3 regions of the Paenibacillus sp. genome follow, and region 2 is predicted to be linked to each of the others. Evidence: riboswitches for the same ligand, from Rfam matches in the RefSeq annotation. Region 2 holds a riboswitch; each other region holds the start of a gene.

Evidence for each region. Region 2 has a riboswitch for cyclic di-GMP ahead of VE009_RS23705 (GTP cyclohydrolase II). Riboswitches for the same ligand answer to the same signal wherever they lie in the genome.
Region 1: another riboswitch for cyclic di-GMP. It lies ahead of VE009_RS08785 (FapA family protein); the one in region 2 lies ahead of VE009_RS23705 (GTP cyclohydrolase II).
Region 3: another riboswitch for cyclic di-GMP. It lies ahead of VE009_RS18370 (diguanylate cyclase); the one in region 2 lies ahead of VE009_RS23705 (GTP cyclohydrolase II).

Annotation. Positions count from the first base shown of each region.
Region 1 covers NZ_DASQNA010000017.1:86,371-97,240, reverse strand. Annotated here, with positions in the region: gene VE009_RS08815 (GNAT family N-acetyltransferase) at 1-452, opposite strand, end outside; gene VE009_RS08810 (carbon-nitrogen hydrolase family protein) at 463-1,320, opposite strand; gene VE009_RS08805 (hypothetical protein) at 1,503-1,928, shown strand; gene VE009_RS08800 (uracil-DNA glycosylase) at 1,944-2,618, opposite strand; gene VE009_RS08795 (hypothetical protein) at 2,632-2,787, opposite strand; gene VE009_RS08790 (HAD family hydrolase) at 2,952-3,602, shown strand; cyclic di-GMP riboswitch class I at 3,876-3,961, shown strand; gene VE009_RS08785 (FapA family protein) at 4,035-5,876, shown strand; gene VE009_RS08780 (HD-GYP domain-containing protein) at 5,888-6,925, shown strand; gene VE009_RS08775 (NAD-dependent epimerase/dehydratase family protein) at 8,302-9,327, opposite strand; gene VE009_RS08770 (UDP-glucose/GDP-mannose dehydrogenase family protein) at 9,308-10,678, opposite strand; gene glf (UDP-galactopyranose mutase) at 10,771-10,870, opposite strand, start outside.
Region 2 covers NZ_DASQNA010000041.1:323,334-334,203, reverse strand. Annotated here, with positions in the region: gene VE009_RS23710 (glycoside hydrolase family 2 protein) at 1-1,909, shown strand, start outside; cyclic di-GMP riboswitch class I at 2,079-2,174, shown strand; gene VE009_RS23705 (GTP cyclohydrolase II) at 2,361-3,128, shown strand; gene ribD (bifunctional diaminohydroxyphosphoribosylaminopyrimidine deaminase/5-amino-6-(5-phosphoribosylamino)uracil reductase RibD) at 3,125-4,219, shown strand; gene VE009_RS23695 (VOC family protein) at 4,325-4,741, shown strand; partial or broken gene VE009_RS23690 (SRPBCC domain-containing protein) at 4,906-5,124, shown strand; gene VE009_RS23685 (DoxX family protein) at 5,179-5,607, shown strand; gene VE009_RS23680 (sensor histidine kinase) at 5,890-7,686, shown strand; gene VE009_RS23675 (response regulator) at 7,683-9,272, shown strand; gene VE009_RS23670 (sugar ABC transporter permease) at 9,397-10,329, shown strand; gene VE009_RS23665 (carbohydrate ABC transporter permease) at 10,331-10,870, shown strand, end outside.
Region 3 covers NZ_DASQNA010000033.1:192,868-203,737, forward strand. Annotated here, with positions in the region: gene VE009_RS27285 (C40 family peptidase) at 1-354, opposite strand, end outside; gene VE009_RS18350 (hypothetical protein) at 380-1,087, opposite strand; partial or broken gene VE009_RS18355 (transposase) at 1,238-2,328, opposite strand; gene VE009_RS18360 (PQQ-binding-like beta-propeller repeat protein) at 2,448-4,154, opposite strand; gene VE009_RS18365 (NUDIX domain-containing protein) at 4,358-4,765, shown strand; cyclic di-GMP riboswitch class I at 4,879-4,965, shown strand; gene VE009_RS18370 (diguanylate cyclase) at 5,087-7,210, shown strand; gene VE009_RS18375 (putative bifunctional diguanylate cyclase/phosphodiesterase) at 7,223-9,307, shown strand; gene VE009_RS18380 (cupin domain-containing protein) at 9,467-9,790, shown strand; gene VE009_RS18385 (hypothetical protein) at 10,085-10,609, shown strand; gene VE009_RS18390 (YdhK family protein) at 10,688-10,870, shown strand, end outside.

The sequences.
Region 1 (10,870 bases), on a different contig from region 2:
AGCCGCTTAAGCTTCTTCTCGACGACCAGGTGGTACAGCGCGTACGCCATCGCTTTGCCGAACCCGTACTGGCGGTACCCGGGGCGGACGCTGACGTCGACGATGTACAGCGTGTCCCCGTTCGGGTCGTGCGTCGAAATCGTGCCCTCGCCCGTCGTCTCCGCCCACGTGTGCGCCGCCTCCGCAGGGTCGTATTGGACGATGAGGCCGGTCATCGAGCCGACGAGCTTGCCGTCCGCCTCGACGCACACCGCGCCTTCGGGGAACAAGCGCACGTGGGACGCGAGCTGCTCCTTCGTCCACCACAGCTCCGAAGGGAACGGCGGCGGGAAACATTCCCGCTGAATGTCGATCAGCGCGTCGAAATCGTCCGGCCCGTAATTGCGGATGACCGCCTTCATCGGCCGGCCCTCCCGATCGAACGCGAAATATTCGGAGCGATATGCCGCCATTACGCTCGCCTCACTTCCAGTCGGTGTACAAATCTGTGCGGCGGTCGCGCCACGTCGTGACGCTGCCCCGCTCGCGCACCTCGTAAAGCAGCTGCAGATTCAAATCGCCGGTCACGATCATGTCGTCGTTCACGACGCCCTCGGCAATGATGCCGGCCGGCGGGAACGGGATGTCGTTCGGCGCAAGAATCGCCGATTGGCCGTAATTGAGCCGCATGAAGTCGACCGTCGGCAGGCTGCCGACCGTGCCGGCCGTCACGACGTACACTTGATTCTCGACGGCGCGCGCGTGACTCGTGTACCGGACGCGGTAAAACCCATGGCGGTCGTCCGTGCACGACGGGCAAAAAATGACGTCCGCCCCCCGCGCCTTCGCCATCCGGACAATTTCCGGAAATTCGATGTCGTAGCACGTAAGGATCGCAATCGTCCCTTTCTCCGTCTCGAACACTTGGAACGAATCGCCGCCGCGCACGTTCCACTCCGTCACCTCGGTCGGCGTGATGTGCAGCTTCGGCTGCTCCCCGACCGTCCCGTCGGGTTTGAACAAATGCGCCGTGTTATACAAATAACCGCCGCGCTCCAACACGTGCGTGCCGGCGATAATATACATGCCGGTTTCTTTCGCTAAGCGGACGAACAGCTCGCGGTACGCTTCCGTATATTTCGGCAGCTCTTCGATGCCGCTCGCGGTTCCGGCCGCGTTCGGGATCGACAGCAGCTGGGTCGTGAAAAACTCGGGAAACAGTAAAAACTCCGTGCCGAACTCTTGCGCCGTTTTCACATAATGCTCCACCTGCGCGCGGAACTCGTCGAAGCTCTGGATCGTATGCAGATGGTACTGCACACTGGAAACTCTCATTTTCACTTCTCTTCGGCACCTCCGATACGTATCCTGACTTTACTTGATCATTGTACCAAACTTTGGTGCGGGAAACACCTTCTGCGGCGGGGCCAGAAGGCCCGCTGGGAGCGCAAGCATAACCCCGGGGTGAGGGCGAATACAATGGGACAAAGAGACCGGTTGCGGTCGCAAAGGAGGAGAGGCGCATGTTCGAGGCGTTGTTTCCCGGCGGGGGCTCGTGGCTGGCCGGGGCGAGCGGCTTCGCGGAGCGGTGGTGGTGGCTCGCCGCGGCCGGCTTGATCGCGTACGGGGCGTGGCGCTCGCATTGGCGCAGCCGGTACGTTCGCCGCATGCGGCAAACGTTCGAACTGACGAACCTGTACGTGAGGCCCCGCAAAGACAAGCTGTTCCCGCTGCTGCTGTCGCTGTCCGCCACGGAGGACGACCTGTACTATGTGTTCCGTTACCGCCTGAGGCCGGGCATGTCGGTCGCCCAATTCGAAGAGAAGAAAAAAATGTTCGAGGCGGCGTTCCATGCGGAAACGAAGGTGTTCGGCAAAGGCGGCGTCGTTACGATTAAAGTGAAAAAGCGGCCCTATCCCGTCACGACGCCGGCGGACCAAGCGATGTGACGGCGAAGGCGCCGCTTAAAGATTCCGGATCGTCCAATCGATCGGCTCGCGCCCCTGGGCGGAAAGCCACGCGTTGATGCGGGAAAACGGCTTGCTGCCGAAAAACCCGCGATGCGCCGACAGCGGGCTCGGGTGCGGCGAACGGATGACGAGATGCTTCCCGCCGTCGATGCGGGCGCCTTTCGCCTGGGCGTGGCTTCCCCAGAGGACGAACGCGAGCGGCTCCTCGCGCGCGTTGAGCGCCTCGACGACGCGGTCCGTGAACGTCTCCCAGCCTTGTCCCTTATGCGAGTTCGGCTCCCCTTCGCGCACGGTCAGCACCGCGTTGAGCAGCAGCACGCCCTGCTCCGCCCACGAAGCCAAGTGGCCGTGATTCGGGATCGGCGCGCCGACGTCGTCTCTCAACTCTTTGAAAATATTTTGCAGCGACGGCGGCGACGGCACGCCGGGCTTCACGGAAAAGCTAAGCCCGTGCGCCTGCCCCGGCCCGTGATACGGGTCCTGCCCGAGGATGACGACCTTGGTCGATCCGTACGGCGTCGCGTGCAGCGCATTGAAAATGTCGTGCGGTTCCGGATAAATCGTCTTCGTTCGATATTCCTCTTTGAGAAATGCTCGAAGCCGCAAATAGTACGGCTGCTCGAATTGGTCGCCTACCTGCTGCTCCCAATCGTTCCGCAAAATGCCCATCCGTCGCAGCCTCCTATTCTAAATAGACCGGCGTGCCGGTCCAATCCCAAAGCCACGAACCCAGCGTCCCCGCGAGCGTTGCCGTCGCAAGGAGCCAAAACGCCCGCTTCAGCCACCTTCTCCGCCGGTCCCGAATTTGCCGTTTGACGACGGTTCGCGATAACGACACGGAAATCACCTGCCTTCAAGATTTTGCCGCGCATGTATGGTAAAATGCCAGTAACTCGCCGGGCGTGTAACGCGCCTTATACTTTACCATCCTAACAAACGAGAAGCGAGAGAGAAAGACTTGTTTTGCTCAGTTTTGCGCATAATCGGAGGAGAGAAAAGCTGATGATTCGAGCCGTAATTTTCGATTTCGACGGTACGATTTTGGATACGGAATCCGTATGGTACGAGAGCTTCAGGGAAACGCTCGCCGAACACGGCGTCGAGCTGCCGCTGTCCGTCTTCGCCCAAGGCATCGGCACCTACGACGACGGCATGTTCCGCTATATCATGGAGAAGGTCGGTTCGGAGGAAGTGTTGGACGGCATCAAGAAGGCCGCGATTCTGCGCCACCACGAGAAAGCGGCCGCGCTGCGGCCGAGGGAAGGCGTCGTTAGCTATTTGCGGGAGGCGCGCGAGCTCGGGCTGCGGATCGGGCTCGCCACGAGCAGCCCGCGTTCTTGGGTCGAACCTTTCCTGGAAACGCATGAGTTGGCCGACTTTTTCGAAACGCTGTGCACCCAAGACGACGTCGAACGGGTGAAGCCCGACCCGGCCTTATACCGGCTCGCCGCGGAGCGGCTCGGCGTCGCGCCGGAAGAAGCGGTCGCCTTCGAGGATTCCGCCAACGGCGCGCGGTCCGCGGTCGCGGCCGGCGTCCGCTGCGTCATCGTGCCGAACCCGATGACGGAGGCGCTGCAGTTCGAGCGCTACGACGCCCGGCTCCGGTCGTTCGAGGAGAAGCCGCTCGCGCAATTGCTCGACTCGCTGGGGTAACCCCCCGGCGAGCGTTCGATTGCAAAATTCGACACCGCCGTCCCCCGCCGGAGCATGACGGACAACCCCCATGTAAATAGGAAATAAGACCCTGAAAACCAGCGCTTTCATCCCGCAAAAATAATGCCAACGCCCGATTTTTCCACGTCTATCTTCATACTTCCGCTCTAAAATACCAATTGTTGACTGTCGAATAAAATGCGCTTATAATCAACATTACCTACAAAAAATCGACAACATTCGAAATCGCTCTATCAACCAAATATATCACTGCTTCGATAATGGCAAATCCGTCGAAAGGCGGAGACGCAAAGCCTCGGACCTAAGGATGACGAATCTATGGTGGCCGGGTTACCGAAAAGTAGGGATTAGGGCAGAAACTATCCCGCTGGGGTAGTTTCTTTTATTTTCGGAAAGGAAGGTATATGCCCTATGGCCTTATCGGAACAGGACATGATCCGGCTGATCAACAAGCTGGATCTCGGCGGCCTCGAAGCGGAGGAAAGCGCGCCCGACGATCCCTCCCTCCGCTTCGGCATGAGCGCCGCCAAAATCGAGAACGGGGACATTCGCCTCGTCCCCGACGAACAGAACAGCCCCGTCATCCTCGAAGCCGTCGATCCGGTCGAGCTTCGCGTCAATGGCGTGCCGAGGAAGGGGCGCGTCGTCGTTCATCCGGATGACGAGATCGAATGGTCCGTCGCGCCGGAGCCCCTGTTTCGAATCGAAATCGCCGACGACCGCATGACTGCATGGTTTCATCTCTTCGCGAAGCGGCGCTTCGCCTGGAAACTGCTGGACCAAGAAGCGAGCGGCGAGCTCGTCGTCGAAGCCGTCGAAGACCCCGAACGCGTCGTGCAGGAGCTCGAGCTGAGCGACGTCCAAACCGTACTCCACGAAAAAAAATTGTTCTCGTACAACCGCAGGGCGATCGAAGCGGAGCTGCTGCAGCCGACGCACAAGCCGGTCGTCATCGCGGAGGGCCGTCCCCCGGTACAAAGCCGAGACGCCCAAATCGAACTGCTCTTCAACGAGAAGGTAGAAAGCAGTTTCGAGGAAGTGAACGGCTCGATCGACTTCCGCAATCATTTGAAGATCCCATCCGCGCAGAAGGGCGAAACCGTCGCCCGCAAAATACCTATGATCGCAGGGGAGGCCGGTTATGATATTTTCGGCTCGGTCATCGAGCCGAGACCAGCGAAGGATTTGATCCTCGTCGCCAAGGACCACACGCAGATCGTGGACGGCACGAACGTCATCGCGTTGAAAGAAGGCCGTCCGCGCATTACGGGCGGAGGACGCATCAAGCTGGTCAGCATCAACCCGTTTTACGTCGTTCCGGGGAACGTCGACTTGAAGACGGGCAACATCTTTTTCTCCGGCGACGTGTACGTCTACGGCGACGTCACGGACGGCATGGTCGTCGAAGCGCTGGGCAACGTCCATGTGTTCGGCAGCGTGTATAACGCCACGGTCACGGCGACCGGCAGCATTTTCATCAAAGGCAACGTCATCGGCGGCAAGCTGTACTCCGGCCACTTCGGCGTGCTGTACAACCGGCTGTACAACTTCACGAAAAAATTGAACGAGCAGCTGCTCTCGCTGCGCAACGCGTGGAAAATGCTCACCGACACGCTCGCTTCCCGCGGGGCGTCGGTTCCCTCCGGGCAATCGCTCCAGCTGCTGGCGGACACGAAATTCAAGGACATCCCGGTATGCGCGAAGGAGATACTGGGCTGCATCGCGACGATCCAGAACATTCAAAGCGGACATTTGGAGACGCTGAAGCAGCGGCTGCTCGCGCTCCTTCGTCCCTCCTGCTTCCTTCAGGTCGATCCGATCGCGTTCTTGAACGAGCTTCAGCAGATGCTCGGCGAAACGTCCGAAACGATCAAACGGAGCGAGGAAACCGTCGTGCAGATGGATATTCCGAAATGCCAGCTGTCCACGGTCATGTCCAACGGGGATATTCTGATCCGGAAAGAGGGCGTGCTCCAGAGCCAGCTGTATTCGAAAAACAATATCGTGTTTTACCAAAACGAAGCGGTGTGCAAAGGCTCGCAGCTGGAAGCCGGCAATACGATTTCGGCCATGATCGTGGGCGGGCTGTCCGGCGGCGCGTCGACGCTCAAGGCCGGCGCCAGCGTATACGTGCGGAAAATGTACGACGGAAGAATTTTCGTGCAGCGCTATTCCCAGGAGATTCTCGACACGGTGGAGAACATGAAGTTCTTCGTTCGGGATCAACGCCTGGTGGCGCAGCACGAGGTTTGAGGGTGAACGCCATGTCGAATCGCGGCATCCCGGAATCCATCATGAAGTATGTAGGGAAAAAGTTGAACAAAAACATGATTGCGCCCGGCGGCTCTTTGCTGCTCAAGGCGGAAGAAGTGCTGACGGAACGGCATGCGATCGTCTTCAGCCGCCTGAATGTCGATGTGCGGGACGGCGACGTGGACGATCCCGCTCCCGCGCGGCGCATGGTCGACGAAGCGATGGCGGAGGTAAGCGAACTGTTTCGCAGCGCGGCCAACGCGGAGACGGTCTACTTCGATCAAATCCGCAGGCGCGTCCTCCCGACGATCCGCAAGCTGACGGAAACCTGCACGCTGTACCACGTCCTCTCCGCCTTGCAGGAGAAGGACGATTACACGCATAAGCACAGCATCGCCGTCGCCGTGCTGTCCTCTCTGATCGGAAAATGGCTGCGCTTCGGGAAGGACGAACTGGAGCTGCTGTCGGGCGCCGCCCTTCTCCACGACGTCGGCAAAGCCCAGCTGCCGGCCGAGCTGCTGACGAAAACGGGCAAATTGAGTCCGGAAGAGTTCGAGCTCATCAAAAAACATACCGTGCTCGGGTACGAATTCATCCGGAACGTGCCGGGCTTCTCCGAAACGCATGCGATCGCCGCCCTGCAGCATCACGAACGGATGGACGGCAGCGGGTATCCGCACGGCCTTACGGGCGAGACGCACCGGTTCAGCCGGATCGTAGCCGTCGCGGACGTGTTCCACGCCATGCTTTCGCATCGGCCTTACAAACGCGCTCAGCCTTTCTACATAGTCGTGAAGGAAATGTCGAACGGCGCCTTCGGCCAATTCGATCCGTTGATCGTCGATTTGTTCACGCGCAAAGCGATGGAAGCGCTGATCGGCAACGAGGTGCTGTTGTCCGACGGCCGGCGGGCCCGCATCGTGCGGGTGAACGCGAACGACCCGGCCAATCCGCTCGTCATGCGGGGCGAACGGTTCATCGATTTAGCCCGTTCTCCGGATTTGAACATCGTCGAGGCGTCCCCCTCCGCGCGGGTCGTTACGAGTTGACGAGCGCCTCGCGCTCCGGAACGCCGGGGATTTTTTCCATCCACCCTTGAGCAATTGTATTCGAAAAACAATATCGTGTTTTACCGAAACGAAGCGGTGTGCAGCTGGAAGCCGGCAATACGATTTCGGCCATGATCGTGGGCATTCTGTTCGGCGGCACGTCGACGCTCAAGGCCGGCGCCAGCGTATACGTGCGGAAATGTACTACTGAAGAATTTTTGTACAGCGCTGTTACCAGGAGATTTCGACGCGTTGGAGAACGTGACGTTCTTTGTACGGGATCGAAGCCTGGTGGCGCAGCATGAAGGTTGAAGAGATAATGGCCATAAAATAGATAAGGGATATATATAAAAGCGTCCAATGTAGCATAAAATTATATTGTTTAAACGAAATTAATAGGACTATTTTCTCGTCGTCGATTGCCGTCGGATTTTCCTTTTATACCTTTTGGCTGTACTTTAAAATGGACCGGGTAAGAGACAGTTTCTGGCCACTGGTTTCTGGTTCGGAACGGGAAACACGACGGCACATTGGGTCGGGAATGATTCGGTTCGAGTCGCTTGCTCCTCCTGTCCAGAACGGCTAAGGGAACGCCACAAAATTCTGATTACGGCGCGTAAATTTCCGAAAGTAATTATTACGAGAAGCAATTGAAGCATGGACTTTCCACGATCTTTTGACGGGCTGCCCATTGCAGATTATACCAGCCAGCGAGTTTTGGAGGAATTAATTGCCGAAGCCAAGCTTTCAACGCATGCTGGCCGATCGTTCTATACATGGATTTGGATACGGCAACCAGGTTTGGAGGAGACGAATTCAACAATGTGCTTACGGAGATCCGAAATGAGTAGAGAGTCACTAGAGTTGTGAAAAAATTTAGAAAGCAAGCATTAAGTAAACCGTGGAGGATCCACTTTCCTCTTCCAGAATCGTCATCCCCTAGGACGACGTACATTCAGAAGCATTGATACAGCATACGGATTTTGCCTTGTTCCATGCCAAGCGAAAAGGAAGGAACAATCTAAAACTATACCGCGAAAGCAACGGAAGACGTATTTGGATAACCTCTGAACCGAAGTTCGTCATTACATAGTCGTAATATGCAATTTTTCGCCCCACCGGTGCGGCGCGATGGGTTTGGGCAGATTATCGTTCTCGCTATACAGTAAACGTTGTATCCCCTTCTCGATTATGTCCGATAGCTTGAATCAACCTCTCCCGAAAAACTTGATGCCATTATCCTTTGCAGGAATTGCTTGTTGTTACCGTATTAAATACGCGACACCAGTAATGAATGGTCCTTTTTCTGGAGGATTTAAAGATTAAATTAGCCCGCTAAACTTTGAGGACCAGCGGGGAAGCTTGCTTTTAAGAAGTCACTTCACCTTATAATAATCCACATACCATTCCGCAAACTTTTGTAGACCCTCTTCAATAGTAGTCGCTGGTCTAAAGCCCACAGCTTCCTGCAATTGATCGGTCGAAGCATAAGTAGCCGGTACATCACCTGACTTAATAAGCTCAAATATCTTTTGAAATTGCACTTCTTTGCCTAATGCATTACTTAATGCTTTCTCAAGTGTTTCAATAAACCGCATCAACTTCTCTGGGCTGTTGTTTCCGATATTGTAAACTTTATGTCGAACTTCACCTTCTGGTGGATTACTTAATAGTCGTTCGATTCCCTCAACGATGTCATCTATATAAGTAAAGTCACGATAGAGGTCATTTTCAAAATCACCATTATTAAATATTCTTATTGGTTCACCTGCAAAATACTTATTTGTAAATCCAAAATAGGCCATATCTGGTCGACCCATTGGTCCATAAACAGTGAAGAATCGAAGCCCTGTAGCTGGAATCTTATAAAGATGGCTATATGTATGTGCCATTAATTCGTTTGATTTCTTAGTAGCTGCATATAATGAAACTGGATTGTCAACAAAATCTGTTTCTTCAAACGGAACCTTCTTATTGGCTCCATAAACTGAACTAGACGATGCATATACAAGATGGTCCACTGGATTGTATCTACATGCCTCAAGGATATTGTAAAAGCCAATGATATTACTTTGAATATAGACATCCGGATTCTCTATTGAATACCTTACTCCTGCTTGAGCAGCGAGGTTTACTACAATATTAGGCTTATACTCTTCAAAGGCCTTCATTACCAAATCTTTGTCTGATATGTCACCTTTAATAAAAGTAAACTTCTCGTAAGGTTCCAAAATCCCTAAACGAGTATGTTTAAGGTACACATCATAGTAGTCATTGATGTTATCAATACCAACCACTTGGCAACCCTGTTCTAAAAGTTTTTTAGATAAGTGATATCCAATAAAACCTGCTGCTCCAGTAATCATATATGTTTTACTAAGATCAAGAGTTTTGTAATTCAAGATTCTTCGACTCCTTAACAGCTGCTCTAATTGCAGGTTTTCTTCCGATTGAGTGATACTCTACTCCTGCTTCTTGCATATCCTCAACAGCATATATGTTTCTACCATCATATACTAATGGTGTCCGCATTAATTTCTTATAGGTTTCAGGTATTACTTTTTTTATTTCCCCCCACTCGGTAAATATAAAACAGACATTTGCACCTTCCAAAGCATTCTCGATGTTGGAAACATAAGTGATGCTCCCTTTTCCATTCTTACCCCCTGGATAAACTTCGGCGAATTTTTCCGCACCAACGGGATCATAAGCATAAATTTCTGCACCTTGTTCTAATAATAAGGGCACATTCTTAAGAGATGCTGCCTCTCTTAAATCATCCGTTCCAGGCTTAAAAGTTAATCCTAACACCGCAACCTTAAGACCATTAAATGTGATGAGTCTCTTACTAGCCTTCTTATAAAGTATTGTTTTTTGTTCTTTGTTTACATCAATAGCCGCTTTTACCGTTTTGAGCTCATAACCGTTCTGTTTAGCAATATATTCAAGCGCTTTTGTATCCTTAGGGAAGCACGATCCACCAAAGCCAACCCCTGCATTTAAGAACTTACTTCCAATACGCTCATCATAGCTCATTCCCTTAGCTACATCCTGAATATCCGCTCCAACCAATTCACAAAGATTAGCTATGTCGTTCATATACGAAATTTTTAATGCAAGGAAATCATTGGATGCATATTTTATCATTTCTGCCGATCTTCTATTTACTGAAACAATCGGTAAATGAAACGGTTCATAGATCTTCGTTAATAATTCCTCAGCCCACTTACTTTCTGTCCCAACAATGATTCTCTCAGCATGAAGGGTATCATGTACTGCAGATCCTTGCGCTAGGAATTCAGGGTTTGATGCTACTTCAACTTTCACATCTTTAATTAAGAAGTCCTGAATAAACTGCTCCACTTTGTCATTCGTTCCAACTGGAACTGTCGATTTAACTACTACTAGACAATCTTTTTCTACTGATTCAGCAATTTGCCTAGCGACTGTAGCAATGTATGATAAATTTGCAGAGCCATCAGGTTGTTCCGGGGTGCCTACACCTATAAAAATTGCATCGGCATCTTTGTAGGCTGACTTGAAGTCTGTTGTATACTCAATCCTTCCAGCAGAATAATTTTTTTTCATTAAATCTTCTAAACCTGTTTCATAAATGGGGGGAACTCCCGACCTCATTAATTCTACTTTTTTTTCATCTATATCAACACAAGTTACCTTATGACCCACTTCAGCAAAACATACACCTGCCACTATGCCAACATAACCAGTACCTGCAACTGTTATTTTATACAAGGAAATTGCACCTGCCTTTTTCTCTATCACTTAAAACAAGCTAAAAAAACTCGTAGGGGTGTTATGGAAAATAGTTTTCTCTTAAATCTAAACTATTCATTAAGTAAAGAAGTATCAAATTCTTTTTCAACTGCTTTAAGGGCAGCTCCAATTACTTGGTGCATATCATAATATTTGTACGTAGCTAGTCTA
Region 2 (10,870 bases):
TGTCCTCAACGGCAAGCCGCTGTATATTCGCGGTGCGTTAGATCAAGCGTTCTACCCGGACACGATTTACACGGCTCCATCCGATGAATATATTCAACGGGAGATCCAGCTTGCGAAGGAGATGGGCTTCAATTTGCTGCGCAAGCATATCAAAGTGGAGCTTCCGCGATATTTATATTGGGCTGACCGTATGGGGATGCTCATTTGGGCGGAACCGCCGAATTACGTGAAATGGACGCCGGCAGGGGCCCGCCGGTTTCGCAACGATTTATTCGCTATGGTGGACCGCGATTATAATTGTCCGTCAATTATCATTTGGTCTCTATACAATGAGGAGTGGGGGCTCGAGTGGGATCTCGCCAGAGATCCTGCGAAGCAAAGGCATGTGGAGGAATTGTACGACGAACTAAAGGCGTACGACCCGACGCGCCTGCTCTGCGACAACAGCGGCTGGGCGCATGTGAAAACGGATATTAACGATCATCATCGCTACTTCGTTTGTCCCGACCAACTCGATGCGTGGAGGCGCGATCTGGACGAATTCGTCGTAGGGGATCCGGACCGTAATTTTGTAGGGGATCGCCGGTCGAACGGGCAACCGATCATCGTTTCGGAATTCGGGGTTTGGGGCTTGCCGAGTATGCAGAAGCTGAAGGACCATTACGGCAATCGGGAACCGTGGTGGTTCGTGAATCAAGGGGAAGAGTCCCATCAAGAAGATTATAAAAAACCGGTTACGGCGGAAGCGAACTTCGCCAAATTCGGCCTGAACCGGGCGTTCGATTCGTACGAAACATTAGCTGTCGCCTCGCAGCAGAGGATGTTCCGGGCCGTAAAATCGGTCATTGAAGAAATGCGCAAGCGCCCGCTGGTAGCCGGTTACGTCGTGACGGAATTTACGGACATCGAGTGGGAGACGAACGGATGGTTGGATTATCTCCGGAATCCTAAAGTCGGTTTCGAACGGTTAAAAGATTTTAACGGCGCCTTGACAATTATGGTCGACGGCGTGAAGCACAACCTGTGGGCGGGGGAAAACCAGGCATGGGACGTCATCGTTTCCAATCATGACGGCTTGACGTTCGAGGGGGTCGCGCGTTGGGAGATCGAGGGTACGGCGTTATCCGGGGAATTTCCCGTTCGGCTGGATGGAAGCGTACATTGCAGGCTGGAATGCGCGGTCCAATTCCATGCGCCGGAAGTTGATTCGTCACGCGCTTTCGTATTCCGGATCGAGCTGTGGAACGGTTCGGAACTTACGGCCGGCAACGAAGAGGAATTAACCGTGTCTCCGACGAAACAAAGTATTCAAGGTCTTGAGGTGACGCCTTATCGGCTTTCCTCCGATTTCGTACGGCGTATGCAAGCGAACGGAGCGGCCGTGAAAGAGGAACTGTCGACGGATGCGGTCATTCTTACCAATCGATTGGACCAGAACGTACTGCAATTCGTACGGCAAGGGGGATATGCCGTTTTCTTGGCGGAGGAAGGAGAGCAGCTGACCCATCGCGACCAGTTTACGTTCCGGCATTTGCCCGAAGGGGAGAGCTGGCCCCGCGCTTCTTCATTCAATTTTGTCGACGTTGCTTGGTTCGAAGGCGTGCCGCTTCGGCCCGAGATGGGGTGGGAGGTCGACGAGCTGATTCCGCATTACGTGCTGCCGTTTACGGATTATAAAATCGGAGGCGGCCGCCGTTCGATTCCGCTATTCGGCAATCCCGGACTTGCGGAGTCCGGCGAAGTGATCTCCGGGTATTTCCAAGGTTGGATCGGACAGGTCGGCGGATCGATCGTGCGCAAAACATACGGTCTCGGGTCCATCCTCGTCGTTACGTGGAGATTGCTGCAATCTTACGGCGTTCACCCGATCGCGACACAGGTGCTGCATAAACTCTTGCAAAAACGGTAAACCATCTTCGTTGGGGCAATGGACTCCTGCCAGCAGGCGATCAATCAGGAGCTGTTCCCGTTGTTCATGAGGCAGAGTCGTTACTCGCCTCGTGGCAAACTGTGGCATATATGTAAAATATAGATTGCAATGATAGAAAGCAAAGATTATCATTGTAGCTGTAATGCAAAACCGATAATGGCAAAGCTAATGAAAATTAGCGACGCAAAGCTACAGGGGCTAAGGAAGTTGCGAAATGCAAAGTCTATGCCAGCCAGTTGCCGAATAGTTTGGAAATCCGGGTGCCTCTCTCAGGGTATTCCCGTTTTTCAAAATCCCCATTTTCGGCAACGAATGTGGGGATTTTTTATTTTAACCCATTAAACAAACATATTGACAGAAAGGTGGTGTCCAGTTGCAGGGACGACTAAGTCCAAAGATTCAACAAAACTGACGAAAAGGAGATGAAATAATGATTTCGATGCAAGCTAGAAATGTGGTGGCCGAAAAGATTAAGATCCTGAGACAAGACCACGGCCCGAATCTCGTTCTTGTTGGCCCCGTGCAGCTCCCGGTTCAACTGGAAGGTCGAGAAGTTACTTTCCAATGGTATACATGGTTAAATCTGAACACCATTCCTCCGCTGGAAGGAGAGATTCTCGACGTACTGTCTGAAATTGATTTTGCATCTTCTCAGCAATCTTCCGTACTCGTTTATGGCGACTTTGCTAACAACGATCAAGCGTTGGTCCGGTTTCACAGCATATGCCATACCGGGGATATTTTCGGAAGCAAGCGCTGCGACTGCGGCTATCAAATGCAACGTTCCTTGAACATGATCGCCCAAAACGGTTGCGGGGCTCTTTTTTACATAGCTAATCATGAGGGGCGCGGTATCGGGCTTTTTTCAAAGTCTCTTGCTTATCTATTGCAGGAACAAGGCTACGACACGGTAGAAGCCAATAATGAGCTTGGTTACGACGACGATCAGCGCTCCTACGATGAAGCGATTCGCGTACTTCGAAGCATGCGTCGCAAGCCGGTCAGTCTGATTACGAACAATCCCAAAAAATTGCAATCCCTTCGAGAGCAAGGGCTTCTTACCGATCAACACGTCTCTATTTGGGGGGCTCCCACGAAGCATAATAAGCGATACTTGAGAACGAAAATCGCCAAATCCGGTCACCTTTACGAGACCTCGACCCGAAGCGTCGAACAGGAAGGATGGAGCGGCAGGTGAATCATGATCAGCATTTTATGAAACTGGCGTTGGATTTGGCAGCCACAGCCAAAGGAAAAACGACGCCTAATCCCGTCGTGGGCGCCATTCTTGTCAAAGAAGGGCAAATCGTCGGTATGGGCGTCCATCGGAAAGCGGGGGAACCTCATGCCGAAGTTCATGCCTTTCGCATGGCCGGCGAGCATACGAAAGGCGCCACGTTATACGTAACGCTTGAACCTTGTTCTCTGGTCGGAGGAACCGCTCCTTGCGCGGAAATGGTTAAGAACGCTGGGGTCGCGCGTGTCGTCGTCGCCATGCAGGATCCGAATCCGTTGATGGCGGGACGCGGCATTCAACTGTTGAGGGAACACGGGATCCGAGTGGATGTGGGGGTGTTGGAAGCGGAAGCCGAATTGCTCAATGAGCGATATGTGCACAACATGACCAAACAACTCCCGTTCGTTATTTCTAACGTGGCTATGACGCTGGATGGAAAATTGGCTGCGCATACGGGGCACTCGCAGTGGATCACGGGGGCACAGGTACAACAGGAAGTGCATCAGTTGCGCAGCGAAGTCGATGGCATTCTGGTGGGGATCCAGACGGTGCTGGCGGACAACCCCCGCCTAACGGCGCGATTGCCGGAGCGTTCGAAACAGCCGACCCGCATCATCCTCGATACGAATCTGCGCTTACCGGTGACGGCTCATGTGGCCGATTGTTCGGAAGCACAGACTTGGATTGCGACGAGAGAGGGTGCGGATCCTGAAAAAGTGAGCGCATTGAAACAAAGAGGGCTGGATATTCTTTTTGTACCTCAAGCTGAATACGGACTTGACCTGCATGCCTTGATGAGCATTTTATATCAGAGAGGCATTACCGACCTTATGGTAGAAGGCGGCAGCGAAATCAATGGATCTTTCTTGCGTACTAAACTGATTAACAAATGGTTAATTTATATCGCCCCCAAAATACTGGGAGGACGCAATTCCTTCACTCCCTTCGGCGGCACGGACGTGGAAACGGTTGATGAGGCTTGGAATGTTACGATCCACAGTACCCGGCTGGTCGGAGAGGATATTTGTATCACGGCATATCCGAACGACTAATCTTGACTCCGGAGTTTGCAACGTACCGATGAATTTACGGCGGCTCGAACGTCTATAGTTATGTACGCCAATCGGATTCATACCAAACTCTAGGAGGAACCAACGATGACGATGAAACTTACCCCTTACATCAATTTGGAGGGACGCGCGAAGGAAGCCATTCAGTTTTACGAGCAAACCATTGGTGCCGAGATTGTTTCCCTTGCGACATACGGGGACATGCCGAACATGCCCGATACGTTTACGGACGAGCTGAAAAGTCTTGTGGCGCATTCGAAGCTGAGAGTGGGCGAATCGGAGCTGATGTTTTCGGATGCGCCTTGGGGTTCGCCGATCGAAACCGGGAAACGGGTGACGATCTGCATTACGACGAACGACGTAGAGAAGTCGAAGCGGATCTTCGATGCTTTGCGGCAAGAAGGTCACGTCAATTTGCCGTTTCAGGAGGAGTCTTTCAGCCCGGGATTCGGCGACGTCACGGACAAATTCGGCGTGACCTTCCAGGTCTACACGGAGATGTAAACCGTATCTCTCGAAGAAAGAGTTGCCCACAATGTGGCGCGACTCTTTTTTTTGCCGCGGGTCCCTAGGGGATTCACATCTTAGGAATATATAGGACCGATGAATTCCGCCGGTTGGTTTCGTCTATATAAGTGAGAACAAAAACAAGAGAGGATGCTTTTCCGATGGAAACGAGTCAACCGACGAAAATTACCGTGCAAGCCGTCATTCAAGCGCCGGTAGAGAAGGTATGGAGGCACTGGAATGAGCCGGAACACATCACGAAGTGGAATCAAGCCTCGGAAACGTGGCACGCCCCGAATGCGGTAAACGATCTGCGGGTTGGAGGTAAGTTTCCGATCCGGCTGGAAGCGAAAGACGGCAGTATGGGGATGGCAGGCGATTTTGGATAATTTCAAAAATATACGGAGGAATTTTAGAATAGGGGGATGACGGTCTTGAAGATCGAGACGAAGACGAACACAGGGATAACAATCGCAAACGGCATTTCTAAGGGGCGTCTGTGGACAGCGCGTGCCATGGGCGGAATCGTCGTTCTGTTCATGCTGTTCGATGCGATCGGGAAAATCGCCAAGCCGGAGCCAGTGATCGAAGGCACGCTGGCGCTCGGATTTGCCGAGAACCACATTGCAGTAATGGGAGTTCTAGGTTTGCTCTGCACCATCATATATGTTTTGCCGCGAACGCGGTTCCTGGGGGCGTTGTTGCTCACGGGCTACTTGGGAGGCGCAGTGGCTGCACATCTAAGGGTGGATAATCCGTTGTGGTCTCATATGCTGTTTCCAGTATATGTCGCCATACTTGCTTGGGGGGCGCTGTGGCTAATCGATCGAAGATTGCGCAATCTCCTTTGGGAACGCGAATGATATACTGCCGCCCCGCTATGAAGGTAAGATAGCCTGTAAGTTATTAAATTACGAGGGATAGCATGAAGAGGAGAGTTCAGCCAGCTATTGCTGGTTGAACTTTTTTCATTAAGGGTTTTTAATGCCATAATCATCCTTCAGCCAAAAATGCGAACCGAACGTTTTATCTCTTTAGGTTTTATTTTTGTATTTTTAGCGTTTTGCTGGAAACGAGGTTTGTGCCCCCTTATTTGCCCCGTCTAACGTTATAATAGATAGAAACTTTGGGGAGGAACACCTTAGATGAAAGTGCCGAAGTTCTTCTCTCTGAAACATACGATCATGCTTTTGTTTTTTCCGATGATCGTTGTATTCGTGATCGTTAGCGGGTCCTCTTCCTATCTCTTGGCCGTTCGGCAAATCGAAGAGAACGCATACCGAAATATTACGGATCTTGTGGTGCAAACCAAGAGCCATATGAACGAACAATTGCTGGTCGTCTTTGGGGAGTTGGTCGCTGTCGTGAACGGCTCCGGCATCGGCGCAATGGTGACAAGTTTAGATTCGACCGAAGGATTGGATTCCAACCGGTACCTTGCCGTCGCGAATCAATTCGAGCGGATCCATCAGACGCATTACTCGATGATCGACTCCATCTATATGAATTTTAACGACGGGAAAGCGTCGTATACCAAAGTGAACTACTTGCTGACCGACGTGAACTTTTCTTATGAGGAGTATTCAAGTCGCTACCGGAACGACAACGCCGACTACCATTGGCAAAATTTACACGAGGACGGCATTTTTCGATATGTAGGCGGTGAGAAGGAGAAAGTCGTAAGCGTGTTCAGCTTGTTCGGGTCGGAAACCTCGCAGGCGAAAGGGATCATATTATTCCATCTGAAGGAAGCGTTCTTCAGTGAGATCCTTAGTCTCGTAGAGATTAGTGAGAATGGCTACTTAGCTTTGGCGAGTTCGGATGGCATGATGATGTTTAAAGACGTAGACGATATTTACATACCGGATGACAAGGTTCGAAGCCACTTGATGAATCGGGAAGCGGCATCCGGGACGTTCCGATTTACGAAACCGGGCGGGGAGCGAACCGTGGTCATTTACGATACCCTCCCGATCAACGGTTGGCGGCTCGCGGCGATTTTTCCCGAGAACGATATTCTGGAAAAAATTAATTATATTAAATATCTCACGATCGGCATGATGGTCGTCGTGATCGCCGCCGCGGCGGCCATGTCGCATATCCTGCTTCGTACGGTGACGCGACCGATCTCCACGCTGACGGCGAAGGTCAAACAGGTCGAAAGCGGAAAGCTGGACACGATATTCGACGTACGAACGAACAATGAAATCGGAATTTTGAACCGGGGAATCGGCAGCCTCATTCAGAGAGTCCAATTGCTGTTACACGACATACGTCTTGAGCAAGAACAGAAGAGAAAGGCTGAATTGGCTGTATTAAATGAACAAATCAAGCCCCATTTTCTATATAATACGCTTCATTCCTTAAATCAATTAATTGCGATGGACCGCAAGTCGGAAGCGATGACGATGGTCGAATCGTTATCGACCTTTTATCGCCTAGGACTTAGCAACGGCAAAGAGACGATCGGCGTCCAGGAAGAGGTCGAGCTCGTTCAACATTACTTGTACATCGTAGGTCAGCGGTATAGCGACACGATGCGCTACAGCGTCGAGGTCGACCCGGAATTGAATCAGTATGTCATGTTGAAGCTGCTGTTGCAGCCTTTAGTAGAGAACGCGATTTATCATGGCGCCAAACAAAAGCGAGGGTTGTCGGATATCACGGTGACGGGGACGCTGCAAGGCGAACACATGATTTTCCGAATCGCGGACAACGGCAAGGGAATCCAGGAGGAGCGGCTTCGGTCGATCCAAGCTACGCTTCGGGGGCGGCTTGATCAGGATCATAGCAAAGGGTTTGGGCTGTATAACGTTCAAGCTCGGATTCAAAGCTACTTCGGCGCTGCGTACGGCATCGGGATCGAAAGCGTGTACGGAGAAGGCACCGTCGTTACGGTGAAGCTCCCGAAGCTTCAAAAACAGGAGGTTGACGACAAATGAAGATCCTCATCGTTGACGACGACGTCATTATTCGCAAGGGATTGAGCGAGGGGATCGACTGGCCGCAGCACGGCTTCGAATTGGTCGGTGCGGCCGGCGACGGGGAAGAGGCCTTGGAGCTGATGAAGCTGCAGACGCCGGACATCGTCATCTCGGACATCCGGATGCCGTTCATGGACGGACTAGAGCTGGCCGAACGAATGAACGAAATGTACCCGTGGGTGAAGCTCATCCTGCTGACCGGGTACCAAGAATACGAGTACGCGAAGAGGGCCATCGAGATGAGAGCCTCGGAGTACTTAATTAAGCCGATCCATAACATGGCCCTGCTTCAGAAAGTAATCGAGCTCGGCGCACAAATCGAACAGGAACGGACGTACACCCGGCAAGTGCAAGAGGGAATGCCGCTTCTTCGTCAACGTTTTTTGCAGAAGCTGGTGACGGCCGCGCCGGGGCCGAATTTTCACTCGGAGATTAAGTTCCTTGGATTGCCGTTGGATAAGACCGTCTTCCACGTCATGGTGATCAAGATCGACGGGCTGACTAGTCCGGAGCTTCTAAAGAGGTATTCGGAGAAGGAAATTATTAAATATTGTGTGCACAATATCGCCCGGGAGCTTCTAGGGGAGCTGGGACTGACCTTCGATTGCGAGGACGATGAGATCGCTGCGATCGTGACAGGAGATAACGACCCGAAGCGGTTGTTCGAAAACGCGTACGTGTTCGCGGAAGAGCTATTGGTTCAAATCAAACGGTACGTGAAGACGACGGTCACCATCGGCATGGGCGGGGCGTACGAGGGCCACGAGAAGCTGCCGAAATCGTATCAAGAAGCCCGCTCTTCGTTGGCCTATCGCCATTACGCCGGAACGAGTCAAATTATTACCGTCCACGATACAGGGTTGTTCGCGGATATGAACGAACTGCAGCTGGCGGGGCTGAAGAAGGAGTTGTACGCCAAGGTAAAGCTCGGACTGTCGGAGGACTCCCTGGGAGTCTTGAGCCAATTGGAGCGGAAGCTGTTCGAAGCGCAGCTGGAGTGGTCCCAGGTGCATCTTCTGGCGGTGGAAATCGCCGTCGTGGTCTTTCAAGGGATGCAGGAATGGGATGAAGAGGGCGAAAGCCACAAGGATTTCTACACCGTATGTAAGGAGCTTCAGGAACTTGAGACCGTATCGGACATCTTCCGCTATCTTCGCTCCTTCATCGAAGCCATCACCCGAGACGCGATGAAGGTGAGAGATTCGCAAACGAAGGGAATCGTCCTGAAGGCGATGGAGTATATCGATCAACATTTTTCGAACGAAAACTTATACTTGCAGGAAGTTGCGGGAGCCGTCCATGTCAACCCGACTTACCTGAGCATCATATTCAAGCGGGAGAGGGATATCAACTTCTCGGATTATTTATTGGAGGTCCGGATGAAGAAGGCCATCCAACTCATTCGCAAGGGAGAATTGAAATCGTACGAAGTCGCCCAGCAGGTGGGATACCCGAATCCGCAATATTTTAGCGTTGTGTTTAAGAAGTATACAGGGTATTCCCCGACAGAATACCGCAACGCCGCCGCACGGAAAGACGCATAGTCGCATGCGTCTTTCTTTTTCTTTTGCAGGACGAAAAGAATTCAAACAGAACGATAAAGCGATTACATTCAACTGAAGACCTCCTTCCGATATGATGAGATCAGTTCCAAGGGAGGTCAGTGAAATGAAAGAGCGCAACATTTCAACGAGTTCGGAGCGAGCCGCTTCTCGCAAAGCCGGGTTGAACAAGGCTGTCGTACCGTACTTGTTCATCATTCCTTGTCTTTTGTTTTTAACAACGTTTCTCATTTATCCGATCGGCAATTTGTTTTACTTCAGCTTCCAAAACTACAACATTAACGCGCCTTATTACAACGGTTTCGCCGGTCTCGCGAACTTTAAGAAAGCGTTGATGGAAGACCCCTTGTTCTTCAAGAGCTTGGGCATCAGCTTGAAGTGGGTGTTCAGCCAAGTAGCCTTGCAGTGCGTGTTAGGTCTGATGCTGGCGCTCCTATTGAATCAGACGTTTCGATTCAGAGGGCTGTTTCGATCCCTTGCGTTCGTCCCTTGGGCGATCTCCGGCGTCATTACGTCGCTGATTTGGTCGGTTATGTTCAATGAGCACATGGGGCTGATTAACGACTTGTTTCTGAAATTCGGTTGGATCGAACAGCCCGTCGCGTGGACGGCGAATTTATCCACCGTGTTTAAGGCCGTAGTCGTTGCAGAGCTTTGGAGAGGGCTGCCGTTCTTCGCCATCACGTTCCTTGCCGCACTCCAAGCGATCCCGAATGAATTGTACGAAGCGAGCCGAGTAGACGGAGCGAACCGGCTCAAGATGTTCTATTACGTTACGCTTCCGTACCTGAAGAATGCGATCGTACTGACGACGTTGCTCCGAACGGCATGGGAATTCAATAACGTTGATCTCATCTTTAACATGACTGGCGGCGGTCCGGCGCACGCGACAACGACGTTGACCATGTATGTCGTGGAGCTTGCCGTCAAGGGCGGGGATTTCGGATACGGCTCGGCGCTCACCGTCATTTCCTTCTTCCTGCTCATGCTTTTCTCGATTACGTATCTATGCGCTTCCCGGTTCGGAAAGGAGTCCTGACATGTTGTACATCAAGCGTAGGGCGGATCGGTTCCTGACGTTGTACGTGCCCCTGATTGTATTTATGGCGTTCATCCTGCTCCCGTTATACTGGACGCTCGCGACCGCCTTGAAGAGGGAGGGGGATATTCTAAAACGGCCATTAGCGTACTGGCCTTCGCCTCTGACGTTCGAAAACTTCGCGTTCGCATGGAAAAATGTCGGGTTCGCGACATACTTCCAGAACAGCTTGCTCGTAGCGGGAGTCACGGTCGTCTTCGTATTAATCATCTCGATTTTCACCGGGTATGCGATCAGCCGGTTCTCGTTCCGAGGGAAGTCCGGGTTTATGCTCCTGCTGTTATGCACGCAGTTCGTGCCTGCGGCGATGCTGCTGATTCCGCTGTTTATCATGCTGAAGAACGCAGGGTTGATCGGCAATTACTTCTCGCTCATCTTAACGTATACGACGCTCCAGCTCCCGTTCAATTCGATTCTCATGAGCAGCTTTATTTCCAACGTGCCCGAACAGTTGGAAGAAGCGGCCATGGTAGACGGGTGT
Region 3 (10,870 bases), on a different contig from region 2:
ATTGAGATCAGAGATTAATACTCTCTTGGGCGAGGGGAGGCAATGAATCATTGTACCTTCACCAATATAAATGCCGACGTGACCGGGGATGTCGTTTGTTGGGAACCTTTCGGGTACATAGAAAAATAATAAGTCACCTTTCTTCAAGTCGGTTTTATCCACTTCTATTCCTTGCTTTGCTTGGTCTCTGACTTTGCGCGGCAGTTTGATGCCGTGCTTTCCATAGACATGCTGTGTGAAAGAGGAGCAATCAAATTTTCGTGACCTGGGATAAGGTGTCGTTAGAAGTTTAGGGCTAGCCACAAGAAACCTTTTAGCGTATTCAATCAAGGAGTTAATATCTTGGTGTCTCACTTTCCTTCCTCCAATAAGGTATGAGTCAATCTAGAAATGCAGTGTACCTGCTGTCCGGTACCCCGGGCGACTTATTTGCATTCGCACGCATTAAACACATTGGAGCTTCACCAATCATGTATGATGTATAGCTACCTGCAGGGTGTCTATACCCTAATCTATGCATCCACGCATGTAGTAAAGAGCCTGCTAAGGTTGAATCAATAACGTCAGTTCTGCTTAAAATTCTAGGGTTAATAGTGACAGTCAAAGAATTTTGGTTGGGATTGGAAGCATTAGCACCTTTAATAGCTTTTGGTGGGATAGATGAACCAGGATGCATGATTTGTGCGCGTGCTGCCCTGCCGAACCCATTAGAAATGAACATTCTTGTTAAACCTTCCATCATGACATCAACGGCAACATTACTGTTGGCAATCTTATCTTCAAACCAAACCGGCGCAAGATTAAATCGTGCATACCTTGCTACGCATCGCTTTAGAGGACTGTCAACTCCATTTTCTCTATCATTGTAGTATCTATTCCACTGCCCTAAAATGTTTGCGATCAATCTTTGTATCCTATTCCTCTGTGTTGTTGTAAAGCGTAAATCCACAAAGAAGGTCAAATTTGCAGGCAATGGGTCTTCAATCCCCGGCGCTTGTGGTAAGGGTATTGTAATCTGCCTAAAAGCCTGGGAAATCGTGAGTTTTTCCCGGTTCACGGCTGTAACCTTACGAGGCCTTCCTTTCATCTTTTCACCGTCCATTCCACAGCAGGTAAGTTAGTATATGACCCAGCAGCTTTAGCGGAGTGGGTATGTGTGCCAAGGTTAATGAAAGGGCTATTATCATAACCAATACCAAAAAAAACCGCGTCAGTCTAAGACTTTATTTTCACGTCCTTAGTTACGCCGCTGTTTCATTTTCTGAGTTAGTCTAAAACTTATTTTCCCTAGGTAACCGATTAATACAGCGAATCTCCGCTCTGTGCCACCTGACCTCCAGAGCCAGGTGGCTAATTTTTTAAGGTTCATGCAAGCAAAACCGAGCATCGCCTGCATGGAGACTTTACGCAGTCCTCGTAATATCGTCCATCGCATGCCATGCTTTTCCTTCATGTCTGCAAATACGCGTTCGATCGTTTCCTTACGCTGCGCGTAAATCCGTTTGTTCTGTTCCGTGTGACGGAGGTGGTCCGCCTCCTCAAGGTAATCGGCCCAGATGTGTCGGCTGATCCGCTTCGTGAAGTCTTTGCCTCCGTGCACTGATTTAGGAGGGGGCAGACTCGGCAGGCCGAGTATAAGGCATTACGGGCCGGATCCCGTCATCAATCAGCAACTTACTTATGTATGGTGTCTTGTAACCGGCATCGACAGCTACGGACAGCGGTTTTCCGAACGGCTTCTTAACGAGTTCCAGCACATCCTCGAATACTCGGCTGTCGTGAACGTTGTCTGGCGTTACCTTTGCGCCCAACACAAAGCCGTTCCGATCGCATGCCGTGTGAAACTTATAGGCAAAGACGCGCTCTTTTTCACCCTTAACTAACAGCCCGCTCTCAGGGGCGGTTGCGCTCACTTTCACTTCTTCCTTTCAGAGCGGGCTCTGGCTTTTTTCCGAGCGGCTCCTTTCCATGCTTGATGCGGTCCTCGTTGATTTCTTCCTCTGGTTGCTCCTGGTACTTCTTACTCTTTTCCTGCACGAGCGTCTTCACATATTTGTTCTTGTTGGCGTTCGCTTTCACACGGGTAGCATCAATGAAGAGGACGTCTGGTTCAACAAAGCCATGTTCCACAGCCTCTTCGAGGATCCGAGAAAAAATGGTCTCAAAAACGTCGGTACCCCGGAACCGGCGTACGTAGTTCTTCCCGAACGTCGTGAAGTGCGGTATGGGCTGGGTGAAATCGTAACCGAGGAACCAACGGTAAGCCACATTCGTTTCGATTTCCCGGATCGTCTGCTGCGTAAAGCGGATCCCGAAAAGGTATTGGATTCTTCCACACCTCAACCCACGTTTTCTATATATCAATACGACAAGAGCCTGCAGACCCTGCTCCTTGCGGAACTTTGTCTACAGGCTTTCTTGCGTTGCATTACTGCGGCTAAGCTCGATTACGGATCCGGCGTCGTGTCGATGTCGACCGTTCGCGTCTCGCGGCTCCACTCCACGCCGACGCCGAGCAGCTCGCCGACGTCGCGGAGCGGCACGTAGACGGCTCCGTTCACGAGGGTCGGCGCATGCCCCATCGCTTGCCGCTGGCCGCCCTCGAGCGCGAACGGGGCTCCTTCTTGCAGAGTGAAGGTGCGGCCGCGGTATTCCACCTGCACAGAGCCGCCCTCGGCTTCGTCGAAAGTCACCCTCGCGCCGACGGCTTGGAACAGCGCTCTGAGCGGCACGTACATCCGGTTGCCGATCATGACCGGGCTCGGCTCGAAGCGGCGTTCCGTGCCGTCGACGACGAGCCGGGCGGACGCAGGCGCGTTAGTCGCTGCCGCCGCGGAGCCGGTTTGCAGCGCCTCCGGCAGCGCGTACGCGTACAGCGTGTGCTTCGCCTGCACCAGCAGCATGCCGTTCGCGACGAGGAACGGCCCGTATTGGCCGGCGGCGTCGGTTTGGGCGCGGAAGACGGCCTTGCCTGCGGCGGCGTCGAAGGCGAACACTTCCCCGTCGGACTGACCCGCGAAGAGCGCGCCGCCGACGACGCCCAATCGGCTCACAGGATTGTCGAGTCCGTCATAATCGATGCGGCCTTCGTCGATCAGCTTGCGCGCGTGCAGTCCGAAGCCGTTCTTTCCGGAGAAAAACAACGTTCCGCCGCTCGGTCCGCCGATCCAGGTTCCGGCATCCTCCAAGACGGCGCGCTGCTCCGGGGAAGCGTCGAGATGGGTGACGTACAGCTTCTCGTCGGCTCCCAGCGCGATGACGAGGTCGCCGTCGATGACGGCATGTCCGGCGCGGTGCAGCAGCGGATCTTCGCCTTCCCCCAATGGAATGAAATGCAGGGAGCCGCGAGGCTTCCCCGTCGCCGTATCAATCGCGTCGATCTTCAGTCCGTACGGTTCGGCATCGCCCGGCGGATACGTGTCCCTCAAATAAACGACGTCGTCGCGGACCTGCAGCGGCACGCCTTCGACACGCCAGCGCGTGCTGCCGGTCGCCTTGTCGATGACGTACGTCACGTCCTGCGTGATCGCTCCGGATACGGCGGTCGCATAAAGCACGAAATCGGCGAGCGGCACGCTCTCGCCCGCCCCCGCCGCGTCCGCGTTCCGCCAATACGCATGCCCGGTGTCCGCGTCGACGCAGACGAGGCCTTCCGCGTGCTTGACGTACACGTACTCGGGCTCGGCCGTCAACTCGCCGTCACCCGCCGCGTCGTCGAACTGGGAGCGCCACCGCTCCGCGCCCGTCTCCGCCGCCAGCCGCGACAGCGTGCCGCCGGCGGTCAACGCGTAGACGGAGCCGTCGGCGGAAGCGATCGAGACGATATTCGAACCGAACGACCAGGCGCGCTTCCCGGTGGCGAGCTCGACGGCGACCGCCTTGCCGTTCTGGACGAATACCGCCTTCGAACCGGCGAGCGCGATCCGGCTGCCGCTCCAGCTGTCTTCCTGCGTCGGGCGGCCGTACTCGACCGTCCACCGGGGCGACGCGAGCGGCACGGCGGACGGCGCGTCGGACTGCATGACGCCGGCCTCCGCCGTTCGGTGAGGCTCGTATAAGACCGCCGCGTCCGCCGGCGGCGCGGCCCAGGCGGACGACCATCCCGCCGCGGCGACCGCGGCCGCGACGGCGCGAGACCATCTTCGAACGTACATCGTACCACGCTCCTTCCAAGAATACCCGATGCTATATGGACGCTTGACCTCGCCGGAAAGTTGCCGCTTGCCCGGTTGCCGGACGGCAGGGCGAATGCGGCTGGCGTTCGGAGCCGATTCGAGTACAATGAAAGAAGCCGTCGATCCGGCCGGAGTCGAGGAGACGGCGCGAAGAAAGGAACGAGAACGGAGGAGCATGCGGCATGAGCGCATCGATCGATAAAGTAGCTTGGATATGCATACGGGACGGCCGGGTGTTATGCGCCCGATCGAAGGGGAAGCCAGCCTTCTATCTCCCCGGGGGAAAGCGGGAACCGGGAGAAACCGATGCCGATACGTTGGTGCGGGAAATCGAGGAGGAGCTGACGGCGCGGATTCGCCGCGAGAGCGTCGAGTACGCCGGAATGTACGAAGCGCAGGCCGACGGGAAGCCGGACGGCGTCATCGTCCGTATGACGTGCTACTTCGCGGAGCACGACGGGGACATTCGCCCGGCGTCGGAGATCGACGAGATCGCGTGGCTCGCGTACGAGGACCGGCCGCAGCTGTCCGAAGCCGGACGCCTCGTCTTCGACGAGCTCCGCGCGGCGGGACGGCTGAAGGAGCGGTAAAAGCACATTTCCCGGAGCCGCGCAAGCGAAATTCGTGTAAATCAAATATCGCGGCCGGCGATTGTATTCGAGTGTCGGCCGCGATATGATGTACGCAATCGCATAGCAAGATCACGTGTAAAAGGCAAACTTGCCGAAAGGCAAGGACGCAAAACCGCGGGCCTACGACGCTTCGGCGTTACGGCAGCCGGGTCGCCGCTGACGGAGGAAGGATGAAGTGGCCGCGGATCTTATGCAGCCGCTTTTTTAGCATTACTACAATTAGGAAGCGCTTACGATGTTGCGGGTACAGCTTTAAATAGAGAAACAGGGGAAATGTTCATGAGTTCACTGCGCATCAAATTGCCGATCAGCGTCGTGCTGTTGATCAGCGTCGCCATCGTGCTGTCCGGCGCGGCGACGTATTCGTTCAGCTCGGCGTTGTTGATCCGCAAAAGCGAGGACGAAATTCGAGCGAACGCGTTCCGAACCGGGGAGGCCATCTACGGCCTGCTGAAAGCGGAAATTCGGAAGAGCGAAATACTCGCCTCCCAAACGGTGTTTCGCGAAACGCTGGCACAGCGGGAACGCATGCCGGACGAGCGGTTTTTCCGCGCGGATCACGCAGCCTTCCGGGAAGCGACCGACAGCTTGCGCCGCGCGTACGACGGGGAGTCGCTGCATGAGAAATTTTGGCTGGGCGACAAGAACGGCGTCGTCATTGCGAGCAGCTCGCCGACGCCGGAATCGGGCTCTATCCGCGTAGCGGACCGCGAATATTTTATCGAAGCGATGCAAGGAAAGCCCGCAGTCAGCGGCACGATCGTATCCCGGGCGAACGGGCGGTTCATCATCGTCGCCGCGGCGCCGGTGTTCGACGAGGCAGGGCGCGCGATCGGCGTCGTCGGCAATTCGATTTACACGAGCTTCTTCTCCGATTCTCTTAACGGCGTGAAAGTGAACCAGCGCGGCGAGCTGTATATTTTCGACTCCAACGGGACGGTGCTGGCGCATTCCACCGACGAAACGAAAATTAACAGCCGCGTGGACACGCCCGAGCTGTTGAACGTGCTGCGGAGCAATCCGAGCCGAAGCGGGGCCAGGGGGACGCTGTCGCTGCATGACGGGGAGATTCGGAAATTTTACGGATACTGGAAAGTGCCGTTCGCCGACTGGGTCGTCGTCGTGGAGGACGATTTGCCGGATATCCAAAGCCCGTTGAAGGGGCTCGCGCTTCAATACGCGGTCGTGCTCGTCGCGTCGATCGTCGTCCTGTTCGCGCTCTTTACGATTATGCTGTCCCAATGGGTCACCAAGCCGCTCCGCCGGATGCTCGGCGTCATGGAGGCGGCCGGCGCCGGGGATTTGCACGCTCGGGTACGGTTGACCTCGGCTGGCGAATTCGGCATGCTCGGGCGAGCCCTGAACCAGATGCTGGCGAAAATCAGCGAACTTATGGCGTCGCTGGCGGAGGCGTCGAAGCTCGAGCTGCGGTTCGTCGCCGAACGGGAGCGGAGCCGCTTGTCCGAAAGCTTGCGCCAATCGATGCAGGCGCTCAATTCGTCGCTGGACGAAGCGCGCGTGCAGCAGCTTGCCCTCGAGGAGCTGCAGCGCCACGTCCCGTTCCGCCGGGCAAGCTTGTGGGTCGACGAAGACGGGCGTTTGACCGCCAAAGCGGTGCTGGCGCGGGAGGCGGTCCGGGGCGAGCTTTCGCCGGATTTGGCGAAGGCGCTGTGCCGGAGCCTCGGAGGCGGCGAATCGGCGGCGTACCGGGGCCGCAGGGGGCCTGTTTACGAAATGGCGGTGGCGTTCGATTCCGCCTTCGCGCGGAAAGGCTTGTTTTATTTGGAACGAGACGACAGGGCATTCGCGGATAACGAGGCGGACTTCGCGCTGAGTTACGCGAGCCAAGCTTCCGTCGCCATCGACAACGCATCGTTGTATCGGAGAATGGAACTGATGGCCGTGACGGACGAGCTGACGGGCATGTACAACCGCCGGCATTTCTACCGGTTGGCGGAGGAGGCGTACCGCGGCGCGGAAGAGCTAGGGGAGCCGTTGACCGTCGTGCTGTTCGATATCGACCATTTTAAACAAATCAACGACCGTCTAGGTCATCTGGCGGGCGACGAAGTGCTGCGCCGGCTGCGCGCGATGATCGGGGAAGCGCTGCCGCAGCGCCACGTATTGGCCCGCTTCGGGGGCGAAGAGTTCGCGCTGCTGCTGCCGGGGATCGCGCTCGCCGAGGCGCTGGGCGCCGCGGAACGGCTGCGCGCCGCCGTCGAGCAGTACCGGTTTCCGCCGGAATCGGGAACGGAGGAGCTGCGCGTCACCGTGAGCGTCGGCGGCGCGGCGTGGGAGCGCGGCATGCCGCTGGATACGGCGCTGCAGCATGCGGATACGGCTTTGTACCGAGCCAAAGCGTCGGGACGCAATCGCGTCGTTGCGTACGCATCCGGTACCTAAGGGGGCAGCAAGATGAGAGAACGCCGCGAGGAACGCCGCGAACGCAAAGGCGAGCTGTGGCTTGGCGAGCAGCGGTTTTTCGAATCGATGTTCGACGAAATGAACGACGCCATCATGCTCGCCTCTACTGGAGAAGGCATCATTCGCGTGAACCGGGCGTTCGAAGAGATGTTCGGCTGGAAGGAAGCCGAGCTGCTCGGCACCTTTTTCCGCGACTATCCGTTCGTGCCGAAGGCGATGCGCCATGAATCGGAACACATTTACGTCACGCTCCATCGCGGCGGGAAAGCGAAAAACTTCGATTCCCGCCGCATGCGGAAAGACGGGTCGATGATCGACGTGTCCGTCTCGTTCTCCGTCATCGCCGATCGGCTCGGCCGGAAGGCGATTCTCGGCGTATATCGCGACATTACCGAGCTGAAGAAGCGGGAGCGGCAGCTCGAAGAGAGCGAGCAGCACTACCGGAAGCTGGTCGAGCTGTCCCCGGATCCGATCGTCGTTCATCGGAAAGGACGCTTGCTGTATTGGAATCGGGCGGCAGCCGAAGCTATGGGCGTAGCGAACGATAGCGCGCTGCTCGGCAAGTCGGTCGTCGAATTTATCGACCCGTCGTATGTGGATCAGGTCCACGAAGTGTCGAAACGGATCCAAGACACCGGCGAATCGAAGGAGCCGGCGGAAATCGTGCTGCGCCGCATCGACGGTTCGACGTTCCATGCGGAGCTGGTCGGCACGCGGCTCGAGTACGACGCGCATCCGGCCTCGCTCGTCATGATCCGGGATGTCACGAAGCGGAAGCAGTCGGAAATGCTGATCGAATATATGGCTTACCATGACGCGCTGACCGGATTGCCGAATCGGCTCCGGTTTCGCAAGCAAGCGCTCGAGAAGTTCGGCGAGGGGTCCGGTGCGATGTATTTTATCGACTTGGATCGATTCAAGCTGATTAACGACACGCTCGGGCACGGGATCGGAGATTTGCTGCTGCAAGAAGTCAGCGAACGGCTGAACCGGTTCGGCGATTTGATCGTCTCGCGTCAAGGCGGCGACGAGTTCGCCGCGTTCGGCGCCGCCGCCGGCCGGGAGGAGGCGGCGGCGACGGCCGAACGGCTGATCGGGGCGCTGTCGGAGCCGTATGCCATCGGCGGGAACGAGTTGTTCGTGACGCCGAGCGTCGGCATCAGCTTGTATCCGCATGACAGCGAAGAGATCGACATGCTGCTGCAGCAGGCGGACACGGCGCTGTACGTCGCCAAAGCGAACGGCGGCAACGCGTACGCGTTCTTCGACACCGAAGCGAACGCGGCCAACAGCTTCAAGATGGCGCTCACCGGCGATCTGCGCAAGGCGCTGGCGAACGGCGAGTTCGCGATATGCTACCAACCTAAGTACGACGTTCGGAAGCGGATCGTCGTCGGCGCGGAGGCGCTGCTGCGGTGGAACCATCCGACGCGCGGGCTCATTCCGCCGGACCGGTTCATCCCGTTCGCGGAAGAGTCGGGCCTCATTTTGCCGATCGGCGAGTGGGTGCTGCGGACCGCATGCAGTCAGGCGAAGGCGTGGCACGACGCGGGCTATCCGATCGACATCTCGGTCAATATCTCGGTCCGGCAGTTTCTGCAGCGGCAGTTCGTAGAGGGCGTCGAAGCGGCGTTGGCCGAAACCGGCTTGCAGCCTAGCGCTTTGAATTTGGAAATTACGGAGAGCGTGCCGGTGCTCGATTTGCAGGCGGCGGTGCAGAAGCTGAAGCGGCTTCGAGAGGCGGGGGTGACGATTTCGCTCGACGACTTCGGGACGGGCTATTCGTCATTGAACTACATCCGCCTGTTGCCATACGATTTCCTGAAAATCGACCGGTCGTTCGTTCAAAACATGCACGAGGATCCGTTCCACGCCTCGATCGTGCGCTCCGTCATTTCAATCGCGCATATGATGGGCAAACGGGTCGTCGCCGAAGGCGTGGAGACGCGGGAACATCTTGATTTGCTGGAGCAGGCCGCCTGCGACGAAGCGCAAGGCTTTTATTTCAGCAAGCCGATCGCCGCGGAACCGTTCGAGCGTTTGCTGCGCGATGCTGGCGCGCGGCGAGAGCCTTAATGTTCCGTTTCGAGCAAGTATCTCAAAAAAACACAAGCGGAAAACAAAATCCGCCATTGTCTGGAAGCGAAACGTCCCCTATCATGAAGGAAAAGGCGTTTCGCGCATCGAAATTATGAAAGCGCATAAAAATGGCATGGATAGGAAGGAGACTCGCAAATGAGCGGTATCGGAGAGTGGGAAAACGCGGAGCCCGGGGTCAGGAGGAAAATTTTCCCGCCCGGAGACGGCCTGATGATGATGGAAGTTCATTTCGAGCAAGGCGCGGAAGGGTATTTGCACAGCCATCCGCACGAGCAGATGAGCTATTGCTTGCGGGGCAAGCTTCGGTTTACCGTCGACGGCAAAGAAACGATTCTTCAAGCAGGGGACACGATTCGCATTCCCGGCGGCGCGGAGCACGGCGTCACGGCGTTGGAGCCGTCGGCGCTGCTGGACGTCTTCACCCCGCTGCGCGAAGATCTGTTGAAAGGCCGAACGTGATCCAGCGGCGGCGGACGGAGGGAACGGCTTTGACGGCGTCGTGATCGTGCCGATCGGAGCGGCCGCGGAGGCGATCGCGCGATGTCGGGCCTCGAATTGGCGCCCGATTCCCGGGGCCGCGCCGGCAAGCTGATGGCCCGGCTGCTGACCCAATTGCGGCATATTCGTCGGCTGTAACGCGCGGAGATCGCGCGTCTTCGTCGTTTCTTCGTAAAATGGCCGGAAAAAACTTCAAATCGGATCGTTATAATAGGCACACGCAAACGAATTTTTCTTCTGCGAGGTGCCTTTTGTATGCATACGAATCGAAGCCGGCTGCTCGTCCCGGCCGCCGCGGCGTTCGCGGGCGGAGCCATGTGGGCGGCGAAAGCCGGGCTCATCCTGCTCGGCATCGCCGACCTCGGCTGGATGGTCGTCGCGTCGCAAGGTTTTATGGGCATCGCCCTTCTCGGACTGTACCGGCACTCGGGAGAACGCGGCAAGCTCGCCCGAACCGGCGCGGCGCTTGCGGCCGCCGCGGTCCCGTTGTCGGCGTTCAACAGCTTATGGGCGGAAGGGATGTCGATCCAGCCGTACACGTATATGGCGAGTATCGCGGGCGTGCTCGCCTCTTCCGTCATGGCCGGCATCTTGGCGAGGCGGAACGATGCGCTTTACGAGCGGACGGGGCGCTGGCCGTTATGGATCGGGACGCTGACGTTCCCGGCCGTGGCGCTCGGCTCGCTCGTCCATTTGGAGTCCGGCGTCCTGCTGGCGGGCTTCGCCTGGATGGCTTTGGCCGTCCGGATGTGCCCGCCGCGCTTCCGCGCCGCGGCTTAACGAAGTTTAGACGCCAGCTTTCCTGGGCTACATTAGGTACTGTACCTAATACGAGTTCGGAGGAGCGTGTGTTTTACGATGGTGAATCGACGTTGGATGATCGGGTTCGCGGCTGCCGTAATGCTGGCGACCGCCGGCTGCGGCGCTGCGGCCGTTCACAACGGAGCGGCGGACGACGGCGCGCACGGAGGACATGCCGGGCATTCGGGGTCGGGCGAGGTTCCGGAAGGGCTGCAGCCGGCGGCGAATCCGATGTTTCCG